One region of the Candidatus Sarcina troglodytae genome, then DNA from elsewhere that is predicted to be linked to it. Evidence: a T-box and tRNA genes for the amino acid it is inferred to sense, from the RefSeq annotation. Region 1 holds a T-box; the other holds one or more tRNA genes.
What was found. The T-box of region 1 lies ahead of leuS (leucine--tRNA ligase). A T-box ahead of a tRNA ligase gene usually reads a tRNA of that ligase, here a tRNA-Leu.
Positions count from the first base shown of each region.

Region 1 (5,566 bases):
ACATTAATCTCATTGAATCTAATTTTAGACCAATTAAACTAACAAAAAGAAATTTTAATTATATTAATAATTTAAAATAGTATTAGAAATATCTTTAATTGATTTCCGTGAAATTTTTAAGAATTTATTATTTAATAATCGAAATGTTTTAAAATTTTAGTATTTGAACGTTCTATACTGATTTGCTTTCCATGTTTTTATAATACACCATTCATCGACAATAGTCAAGCATATTTTTATATTTTTTTATAATTAAATTATATAAAAGAGCATATCTAAAATTTAGCCATACTCCTTTATTTATATCAAAATTATCTTTTATAGGTAATTTTTATTATACTCTATAAAAATTACATATTTCCATATCATCTGGTAAAGTCCACACATTCTTTTCCCCTTCAACTGTAATACATGTATATTTATTATAAATTTTTTTATTTAATATCGTTACCATCTTACCCTTTTCATTTTCATAATCCTCTATTAAAGGTTGTAATATTATTTTTTCCCCTACCTTTAGTTTACCCAAATCCCTCTTTTGTATTATCTTATTTCTCTTCTTTTTCATTTCAAAATTTATTATTTCTAAATTTCTCTTAATCTTATAATTTTTTAATTTTTTATATTTTTTTTCATCAAAAAATCTCATTTGCTTCAATATGTATAAACATATTTCTACATCAACCATTTTTTCTATGAATTCATCTATTTCTCTTTCATATATGCATTTACTCAACTCTTGAAGTTTTTTTTCTGCTTGTACTAAAAAATACTCTTCTCCATAATACTTTAAAACCATTTCACACGCTTTTACATTACACATATTTTTTGCCATCTTCAATTCCTCCATAAATTAACAGTTATTACTTTTTATCAAATTCTCAAGTTCATGTGGTGTCATATAATTTATTGATGAATGTATTCTTTTTTTATTGTACCAATTTTCTATAAATTTATATAAGTTCATACACACTTCTCTAAAAGTACTATAATTTTTTAAATAAACCTCTTCTTTTTTTAAAATTGAATGAAAAGCTTCCATGGGAGCGTTATCATAAGGGCAACCTTTTTTACTATACGACTGTATTATTCCCATCTTATCGCAATATTCTTTAAATTTATGGCTTGTATATTGACTTCCTAAATCACTATGAAATATTAATCCATTTAAAGACTTTTTACCTCTACAAGCTCTTTCTAAAGATTTTATCGCTAAATCTGTAGTCATATTTTTTCCTATACTATATCCTATTATTTTTCTTGTATGTAATTCCAAGACTGAAGCCAAATAACACCATCCTCTATTTTTTATATAAATATATGTTATATCCCCTAACCACTTCTCATTTATATTATTAGTTTTAAAATTTCTATTTAATATATTAGGAAATTCTTTATTATAACACTTTTTTCTAGAATATTTATATGTTTTTCTCTTGTACAAATAAAGTTTCATTTTCTCGATAAATTTTTTAACTTTTTTTAAGCTTATATTATATCCTTTTTTAGATAATATATTTTTTATCTCTATTACTGCATACTTCTTTTTATTTTTTCCACAAATATTATATATTGTTTTCTCTAATATTTTATTTTGTTTTTCTCTCTTTGTTTGTTTTCTATTAATATTTTTATAAAACGTACTTCTATTTATATTAAGTATTCTACACATGGTTTTTATAGAGTATACCGTTTTATTTTTATTTATAAATTTGATTTTTTTTTTATTAATATGTTTATTATTTAAAATGTGCTCATGAGCTTTTTTTAATATTTTATTCTTTCTTTTTTCTAGAATTATATTTTCCTTCAATCTATTAATTTCAGCTATTGTAATTACTTCACTTTTATTTAGTTTAATTCTCCTAAACCTTTTTACCCAAAGTCTTAATGTTTGTACTTCAATCTTATAACGTTTGCTAAGTTTAATTAAGGATACCCCTGCATTATATAATGCTATTATTTGTTCTTTCTCACATTTTGTATACCTTTTGCCCCGCATTGCTTAGACACTCCATTATTTTTATTATTAATTTTATTTTAAATTAGTTTATATTATCGTGTCTACAAATTCATCTTATCATAAAAGTTATTTAAATCCTTTCAAATACCCTTTTCATCGTTATTTATCTATTGAATTTTCCTAGTGTATGTATATCAATAAAAAATATTATTTTTTATATCAAATATTTTTTATATCAAATATTTTTGACTTAAATATAACAAAGTTACATAGTTACATTGCTATGTTTTTTTAGTGTAATTGGGTATAATCTTAACTCTCTCATTATCTTTTGAACTCTTTTCTTACCTATATGTACACCTTTTTTTCTTAATGCGAAATACATTTTATTAACACCATATATCCCTTTATTTTCCATATAAACCTCTTTTACTATTTGATTTATCCATTTTTCTTTATTACTCTTATCTAACATTTTATTTGCTAAATAATTATAATAAGTGCTAACACTTATATTTAACATATCACAAAGACTTTTTATATTATAATCTTCTTTATTGTCACTTATAAACTTTACCTTCCTTTCTATATCTTTTTTTTCATAAATATCATCTAAATCTATTAAAATACTATTCTCTTCTATAAGCTTTTGTAATTCTTTCTTTAAGTCAATTATTTCTTTTACCGTTATATTTTCTTTATTGTTTATTTGTATTTCTTGGAATTTCTTGCTCCATGCAATTATATTTGATTTTGGAATATTATAATTCTCACTTATTTTTTTCACACTATTTCCATTTTTATATAACTTAACTATATTTTTTTTAAACTCTTCAGAATATTTTCTATTTGCCACAATTACCACCACCCTAATTCTCTATTATAATTTCACTTTCTATGTTTTTCTACAATTATAACATTTTATATTTTATTGTTGACTTGGGATTTATAAATACTATATAATATTTTATACAATATTAGCTTTGAGTAGGAGTAGTAATTCAAAGATTAAATTTTAGAGAGCTATGAATTTGGTGCAACATAGTATTTGTCTTTTTATGAACTTGCCTAGGAGCAATATATGTTAAAAGCATATACGTTTTATCTTCGTTATCAGATAATTAAAGTGAGAAAGACATTTTATCTTTCTAAGTAGAGTGGTACCGCGAAATTATCCTTTCGTCTCTTCAAGTTTAGAGATGGAAGGTTTTTTTATATTTAAATAAAAAGGAGGAACTTTAATGGGAAATTACAGTACTGCCATAGATAAAAAGTGGCAAAAAATATGGGAAGAAAAAGATTTATATAAATTTAATCCAAATAGCGATAAGGAAAAACTTTATGTTTTAGAAATGTTCTCTTATCCATCAGGTAGCCAACTTCATGCAGGTCATTGGTTTAATTATGGACCAGTAGATTCTTGGGCTAGATTTAAAAGAATGAAGGGATATAATGTTTTCCAACCAATGGGGTTTGATGCCTTTGGTCTTCCAGCTGAAAACTTTGCTATAAAAACTGGAATACATCCACAAGATTCAACAGTTAAAAATATAAAAACTATGGAAACACAACTAAAATCTATGGGCGCAATGTTTAACTGGGATAATGAAGTTGTAACTTGTATGCCAGACTACTATAAATGGACTCAATGGTTATTCTTAAAACTTTATGAAAAAGGATTAGCATATAGAAAAAAAGCTCCAGTAAATTGGTGCCCTTCTTGTAATACAGTTTTAGCTAATGAACAAGTTTTGGCAGATGGTACTTGTGAAAGATGTTCAACTGAAGTTACTAAAAAAGATTTAACTCAATGGTTCTTTAAAATAACAGATTATGCTGATGAACTTTTAGAAAAACTAGATGGATTAGATTGGCCAGAAAAAACTGTTGCTATGCAAAAGCATTGGATTGGAAAATCAACTGGTGCAGAAGTTAACTTTAAAATAAAAGATTCAGACCTTGATTTTAATGTATTTACTACAAGAGTGGATACACTTCTTGGAGTTAGCTATGTTGTTTTAGCACCTGAAAATCCATTAGTTGATAAAATAGTTACAGATGCTCAAAGAGAAGCTGTTGAAAACTATAAAGAAGAAGCTAAAAAGCAATCTGATATAGAGAGACAATCAATTTCTAGAGAAAAAACAGGAGTGTTTAGTGGTGCTTATGCTATTCATCCTCTAAACGGAAAAGAAGTTCCAATATGGGTTGGAGATTATGTTCTAGCAACTTATGGTACTGGTGCAGTTATGGCAGTTCCTGCTCATGATGAACGTGATTTTGCTTTTGCTACAAAATTTAATCTTCCAATTAATAGAGTAATAAATTCTAAAAAGGGTGAAGAAGAACTTCCATATTGTGAACATGGAATTTTAGTTAACTCTGGAGAATTTGATGGATTAACTACATCTGAAGCTAAAGTTAAAATAGTTGAAAAATTAGCTGAAAATAACTTAGGTGAACAAAAGGTTAATTATAGATTAAGAGATTGGTTAGTTTCAAGACAAAGATATTGGGGAGCTCCAATTCCTGTTGTTTACTGTGAAGATTGCGGAATAGTTCCTGTTCCTGAAAATCAGTTGCCAGTTGAACTTCCTTATGATGTTGAATTTACTCCTGATGGAAAATCACCACTTTCAAAATCTGAAAGCTTTGTAAATACAACTTGTCCTCATTGTGGAAAACCAGCAAAAAGAGAAACTGACACTTTAGATACATTTGTTTGTTCTTCTTGGTACTATTTAAGATACCCGGATAACAAAAATACAGATGCACCATTTAATCCTGATATTATAAATAAAATGCTTCCTGTTGATAAATATGTTGGTGGTCCTGAACATGCTTGTATGCATCTTTTATATGCTAGATTTATAACTAAAGCATTAAGAGATATGGGATATTTAAACTTTGATGAACCATTTAAATCATTAACTCACCAAGGTTTAATCTTAGGACCAGATGGGCTTAAAATGAGTAAATCTAAAGGAAATACAATATCTCCTGATGATTATATAAAAGAATATGGTGCTGACGTATTTAGAATGTATCTAATGTTTGGATTTGGATATGTTGAAGGCGGTGCTTGGAGTGATGATGGAATAAAATCTGTAAATAGATTTGTTGAAAGAATTGAAAGAACTTTAGATTCTGCTAGAGAAGCTATAAGCTCTAATAAAAACAACAAAAATTCATTAGATTCTGCAGAAAAAGAACTTAATTTTTGGAGACATAATACTATAAAGTCTGTTACTTCCGACACAGATAGACTTCAATTTAACACTGCTATAGCTAGAATGATGGAACTATTAAATGCTCTTCATAAATATATTCAAGAAGACACTAAAAACTTAAATTTCTTAAAAGAAACTTGTGAAGACTATATAAAACTTTTAGCCCCATTTGCACCACATTTCTCTGAGGAACAATGGAATCTTCTTGGAAATGTAGATTCAGTATTTAATGAAGGCTACCCTGTATTTGATGAAAAAGCTTTAGTTAAAGATGAAGTTGAAATAGCTATACAAATTAACGGAAAAATTAAAAATAAAATAATGGTTGCATCTTCTTTAGATGAAGAAGGCATAAAATCCGCCTCTCTTGCTG
Region 1 is NZ_CP051754.1:528,190-533,755, reverse strand. Features, by position in the region: gene HH195_RS02340 (hypothetical protein) at 335-835, opposite strand; gene HH195_RS02335 (IS3 family transposase) at 854-2,002, opposite strand; gene HH195_RS02330 (IS3 family transposase) at 2,229-2,819, opposite strand; T-box leader at 2,938-3,153, shown strand; gene leuS (leucine--tRNA ligase) at 3,205-5,566, shown strand, end outside.

Region 2 (5,566 bases), 940 kb from region 1:
CAAAATGTCATGTGAAGGATTTATTTGTAAAGCAAAATTTAGATGATACTTATAAAAATGGACAATTAAATGTTAACATAAAGTTAGATAGTTTGGAAAAGTGTATAATTAAGGGATACTTAAAGGATAAAGATGAAAAGCTAATATGTGAATTTAAAGAAGTGCAAGGAAAAGAAAATGTAGAATTTAGTAAAACTATAGAAAATGTTAATTCATGGAGTGCTGAAAATCCATATCTTTATACTTTATATATTGAAGTTTTAGATGAAGAAAATAATTTAATAGAAATAATACCTCAAAAAATTGGTTTTAGAAGATTCGAGTTAATAGATAACATAATGCATTTAAATGGAAAAAGAATTGTGTTTAAAGGTGTTAATAGGCATGAGTTTAGTTGTAAAACTGGACGAGCTATAAGCAAAGAAGATATGATTTGGGATATTAAATTTTTAAAACAAAATAATATAAATGCTGTTAGAACTTCTCATTATCCAAATCAAAGTTATTTCTATGATTTATGTGATGAATATGGAATTTATTTAATAGATGAGGCTAATTTAGAAAGTCACGGTTCATGGCAAAAATTAGGCAAGTGTGAGCCAAGTTGGAATGTACCTGGTTCGTTGAAAGAGTGGAGAAATGTTGTTGTAGATAGAGCTGAATCTATGCTTCAAAGGGATAAAAATCATCCATCAATTCTTATTTGGTCTTGTGGAAATGAATCGTATGCTGGTGAAAACATTTTAGAGATGACTAAATATTTTCATGAAAATGATAACAGTCGTTTGGTTCATTATGAAGGAGTATTTTGGAATAGAGAGTTTAATGATATAAGTGATATAGAAAGTAGAATGTATGCAAAACCAAATGAGATAGAAGATTATTTAAATAGTAACCCTAAAAAACCTTATATAAGTTGTGAGTATATGCATGCTATGGGAAATTCATGCGGAGGAATGAATCTTTATTCTGAACTTGAAGATAAGTATGAAATGTATCAAGGTGGATTTATATGGGATTATATAGATCAAGCTATAGAAACAACAGACAAAAATGGAAATAAAATTCTAGCATATGGTGGAGATTTTAATGATAGATCAACTGACTATTGTTTTTGTACAGATGGGATAATTTATGCAGATAGAACAGTATCACCAAAAGTTCAAGAAGTTAAATATTTATATTCAAATGTTAAAATAGTTCCAGATACCGAAGGAATACTTATAAAAAATAACAATTTATTTGTAGGAACAGAAGAATATGATTTTATAGTTTATATAGAAAAAGAAGGAAAAAAAATATTTCAATATACCATGGATGTAGATGTAAAGCCTCAATCTCAAGAATATGTAAAATTTGATTATCCAAAGATAAAAGAAAATGGGGAATATACTATAAATGTATCAATGAAATCTAAAAATGATACATCTTGGGTAAATAAGGGGCATGAAGTAGCTTTTGGGCAACATGTGTTTAATGTATCTAATTTTAAAGAGGATATTTATGAAGAAAAAGATAGATTCAAGGTTATTCGTGGAGATGGAAATATAGGAGTTAAAGGGGAGAACTTTTACTTCATGTTTTCATTAAGCGAAGGTGGAATTATTTCTTTATGTTATGATGGTAAAGAATATATAACAAGAGCACCTAAAACATCTTACTTTAGAGCAACAACAGATAATGATAAAGGAAATGCTCATAATTTTAGATGTGCACAGTGGCAAATTGCAGGTGCAAATCAAAAGCTTATTGATTTTAATTTAGAAGAAAGAGAAAATGAGGTTTCATTAACGTATACTTTTGCATTGCCAACAGCTATTGCAACTAATAATATAGTTAAGTATACAGTGAAAAAACATGGAGATATAGATGTAAACATTAAATATAAAGGGGTAGAAGGATTATCTGAAATTCCTTTAATTTCTATGGATTTTAAACTTAAAAAAGAATTTGAAAACTTTAAGTATTATGGTTATGGTCCAGAAGAAAATTATATCGACAGAAAAGAAGGTGCAAGACTTAATGTATTTGAAAGCACAGCAAGAGAAAATATGTCAAGATATTTAATACCTCAAGAATGTGGAAATAGGACAAATGTGAGATGGGTAAAAGTAACTAATAAAGATGGAGAGGGATTAACATTTAAATATAAAGATACTCCATTTGAATTAAGTGTGCTTCCATATAGCGCATATGAAATTGAAAATGCAATGCATATATATGAGTTACCATATGTAAATTATACGTGGGTTCGTATAATTGGAAAACAAATGGGTGTTGGTGGAGATGATAGTTGGGGAGCTCCGGTTCATAATGAATATCTAATTCCATCAAATGAGGATATAGAGTATACATTTACTATTTCAAAAATATAAAAAAGATTTAATTTAGTTTGTTTAAACAGTTATTGATTTTAGGTAAATATGAGATATTTTTAGAGTTAAAATATTTTTCATTTTTATTTAAAATCAATACTGTTATTTTAAAGTAGAGAGTTAAAATTTTAATCATTTAATTAGATGCAGATAAGGTGTAAGAATGAAAGTTAATTTATTTTTATACTTGCAAATACTATAGTTATTTGATAAAATATAAATAAGATGCAGATGTGGCGGAATTGGCAGACGCACTAGACTTAGGATCTAGCGCCTTTGGCGTGGGGGTTCGACTCCCTTCATCTGCACCAATTTTAAATTAATATGCGGAAGTGACTCAATGGTAGAGTGTCACCTTGCCAAGGTGAAAGTTGCGGGTTCGAGTCCCGTCTTCCGCTCCAATTTATAAGAGTAGTTTTATAACTACTTTTTTATTTTTTAATAAAAAAATTTTAACAATTAAAGTGTTAATGATTATAAATGTGAAAACAATTCTTCAATTAATAAATCTTCTATATATTCTTTAGAATATTTTTTTCTACCCATAAGTTCAAATATTATATCCTTAGACATATAACCTTCTTTATATAATTTCAAATTCTTACTAAGTTTTTTCAATTGGTTTTTTTTAATATGAGTTAGTTCGTATATTTCATCTAGTGAGTAAAATTCTTTTTTTAGAGTTGATTCTAGGGCTATTTGCATTTCTAATTTATAGTTTAAATCTACAAATTTATTTTTGTGAGGTCCATTTTTACCCCTATGATGGTTTGGACATAAATATTTATAATTTAATTTAAAGTCTAACCCACCTTCGCTTCTATGAACTATATGATGGATATCACCATCTTTTTTGCATATTTCACAAGAATAACTCAAATAATCACCTCTAAATAAATATAAAAAATAAATATATATATAAACTATCATAAAGAATAAACTGAATCAATAAATTATTATAATTAATAGAAATAATTAAAGGTGTTTTTATTAAGTTTATGGAAGTAAATAGTGATTTTATTATATATAGGGGGAGAGTTTGTGAAAAATTATAATTCTATATCTTATTGGGAGCCTTTTATACGAAAGAATAAAACTTTAAGAGAACGGGTGTTTAGATATGACTATATAACAGATAAAACTATATATCTCCATTATACTATTTTCACTAAAAAATCTGGGGTAGAAAGTGGATGGGTGCCTGCTCCAAATATAGATGCTTTTTTGGGATATGTACAGTATTGCTTTTTGCCACAAGCTTATTATATGTGGATTTATGGAAGAGAAAAAACTATTACTAAAATTCCGATAGCAACAGTAGATTCTATACTTAATGATGCGGTGATAAAGAATAAAGTTACAGATGATGAAAGAAAATATATAGAAGACGATATAAAGGAAATTAAAAATTTATGGAGATTTAAAAATGAAGATTGTCATAGAAAAATTATAAGTTTTTGTAGTAAATTTAACTCTAATTGGATAGGTGATGCTAATTCGTTTTTATATATGAAAGCATTTTTTAGTTCTAAGGAATTAGGTGAATTTGTTATAAAAACGATTTCTCAGACGAATTATACGAAATGTTTTAAACAAGAAACGTCTATGACTAGAGATGAATGGTTAAATTTTTGTGAGCAGGCAAGTAAGGATAGGCAAAAAGGAGAACAGTTAAAGCAATATTTATTCAAAGAACTAAAGGAAATAATTTAATATTTATCATGTTGTATATATAAAATAAAAATAATAAAATGTATTGACAAGATAAATTACATGTTATATAATTTATCTTGTCGTTGAAAAACGTACAAGCAAAAACGTGTATCTTTAGCTCAGCTGGATAGAGCAACGCCCTTCTAAGGCGTGGGCCTGGGGTTCGAATCCCTAAAGGTACACCATTTTGGGATATCGCCAAGCGGTAAGGCAACGGACTTTGACTCCGTTACTCGTAGGTTCGAATCCTGCTATCCCAGCCATGCGGGTGTAGTTCAATGGTAGAATGTCAGCCTTCCAAGCTGAACACCCGGGTTCGATTCCCGGTACCCGCTCCATTAAAATTAAAAACAGTTTTGTGCATTATTAGCTCAGTTGGTAGAGCACCTGACTCTTAATCAGGGTGTCCAGGGTTCGATCCCCTGATGATGCACCATATGCGGGTGTAGTTCAATGGTAGAATGTCAGCCTTCCAAGCTGAACACCTGAGTTCGATTCTCAGTACCCGCTCCATTAAAAATTAAAAACAGTTTTGTGCATTATTAGCTCAGTTGGTAGAGCACCTGACTCTTAATCAGGGTGTCCAGGGTTCGATCCCCTGATGATGCACCATATGCGGGTGTAGTTCAATGGTAGAATGTCAGCCTTCCAAGCTGAACACCTGAGTTCGATTCTCAGTACCCGCTCCAAATAAAGAACAGTTTGATAAGCTATTATCAAACTGTTTTTGTTATATAAAAATGAAAATATGTAAGAAAGGATTGTCTAAAATAAGGCTAGAGTAAAAAATATGAATTATATAAAAAGAATTGCAGCCATACATGATATGTCCTGTTTTGGGAAAGCATCATTAACTACAATAATACCTATTTTATCTGTTATGGGAAATGAAGTTTGTCCTATGCCAACGGCTATTTTATCTACACATACAGGTGGGTTTGGCAAACCGGCTTTTGTTGATTTGAGTGATTTTATGCAAGAGGCTAAAAAACATTGGGAAGGTTTAGAAATAAATTTTCAATGTATTTATAGTGGGTATTTAGGAAACTCTAATCAAGTTAATTTTGTAATTGATTTTATAAGAAGTTTTAAAAAAAATGATACACTTGTAGTTGTTGATCCTGTTATGGGGGATAATGGGAAACTTTATATTGGAATAGATACTAAGATGGTAGAAAGTATGAAAAAGCTTATAGCATTTTCTGATATTATAACACCTAATATAACAGAGGCTTGTTTTTTACTTGGAAAAGAATATAAAGAGTTTTTCACAAATGAAGAAGTTGAAGAATATGCTATAGAACTTAGTAAGTTAGGGATAAAAAAAGTTATCATAACTAGTGTAGTAAATGAGTATAATAAGGAGTATATAAATACTATAGCTTATGATAAAGAAGAAAGGAAGATTATTAAAATAAAAAACAAAAGGATAAATGCTTCTTACTCTGGAACTGGGGATGCATTTACTTCGATTGTAA
Region 2 is NZ_CP051754.1:2,025,107-2,030,672, reverse strand. Features, by position in the region: gene lacZ (beta-galactosidase, LacZ type) at 1-2,375, shown strand, start outside; tRNA gene HH195_RS09410 (tRNA-Leu) at 2,603-2,686, shown strand; tRNA gene HH195_RS09405 (tRNA-Gly) at 2,702-2,776, shown strand; gene HH195_RS09400 (HNH endonuclease signature motif containing protein) at 2,850-3,254, opposite strand; gene HH195_RS09395 (hypothetical protein) at 3,417-4,088, shown strand; tRNA gene HH195_RS09390 (tRNA-Arg) at 4,197-4,273, shown strand; tRNA gene HH195_RS09385 (tRNA-Gln) at 4,277-4,351, shown strand; tRNA gene HH195_RS09380 (tRNA-Gly) at 4,353-4,426, shown strand; tRNA gene HH195_RS09375 (tRNA-Lys) at 4,449-4,524, shown strand; tRNA gene HH195_RS09370 (tRNA-Gly) at 4,528-4,601, shown strand; tRNA gene HH195_RS09365 (tRNA-Lys) at 4,625-4,700, shown strand; tRNA gene HH195_RS09360 (tRNA-Gly) at 4,704-4,777, shown strand; gene HH195_RS09355 (pyridoxamine kinase) at 4,879-5,566, shown strand, end outside.
Region 2: it encodes a tRNA-Leu, which carries the amino acid that the T-box ahead of leuS (leucine--tRNA ligase) is inferred to sense. The anticodon was not compared.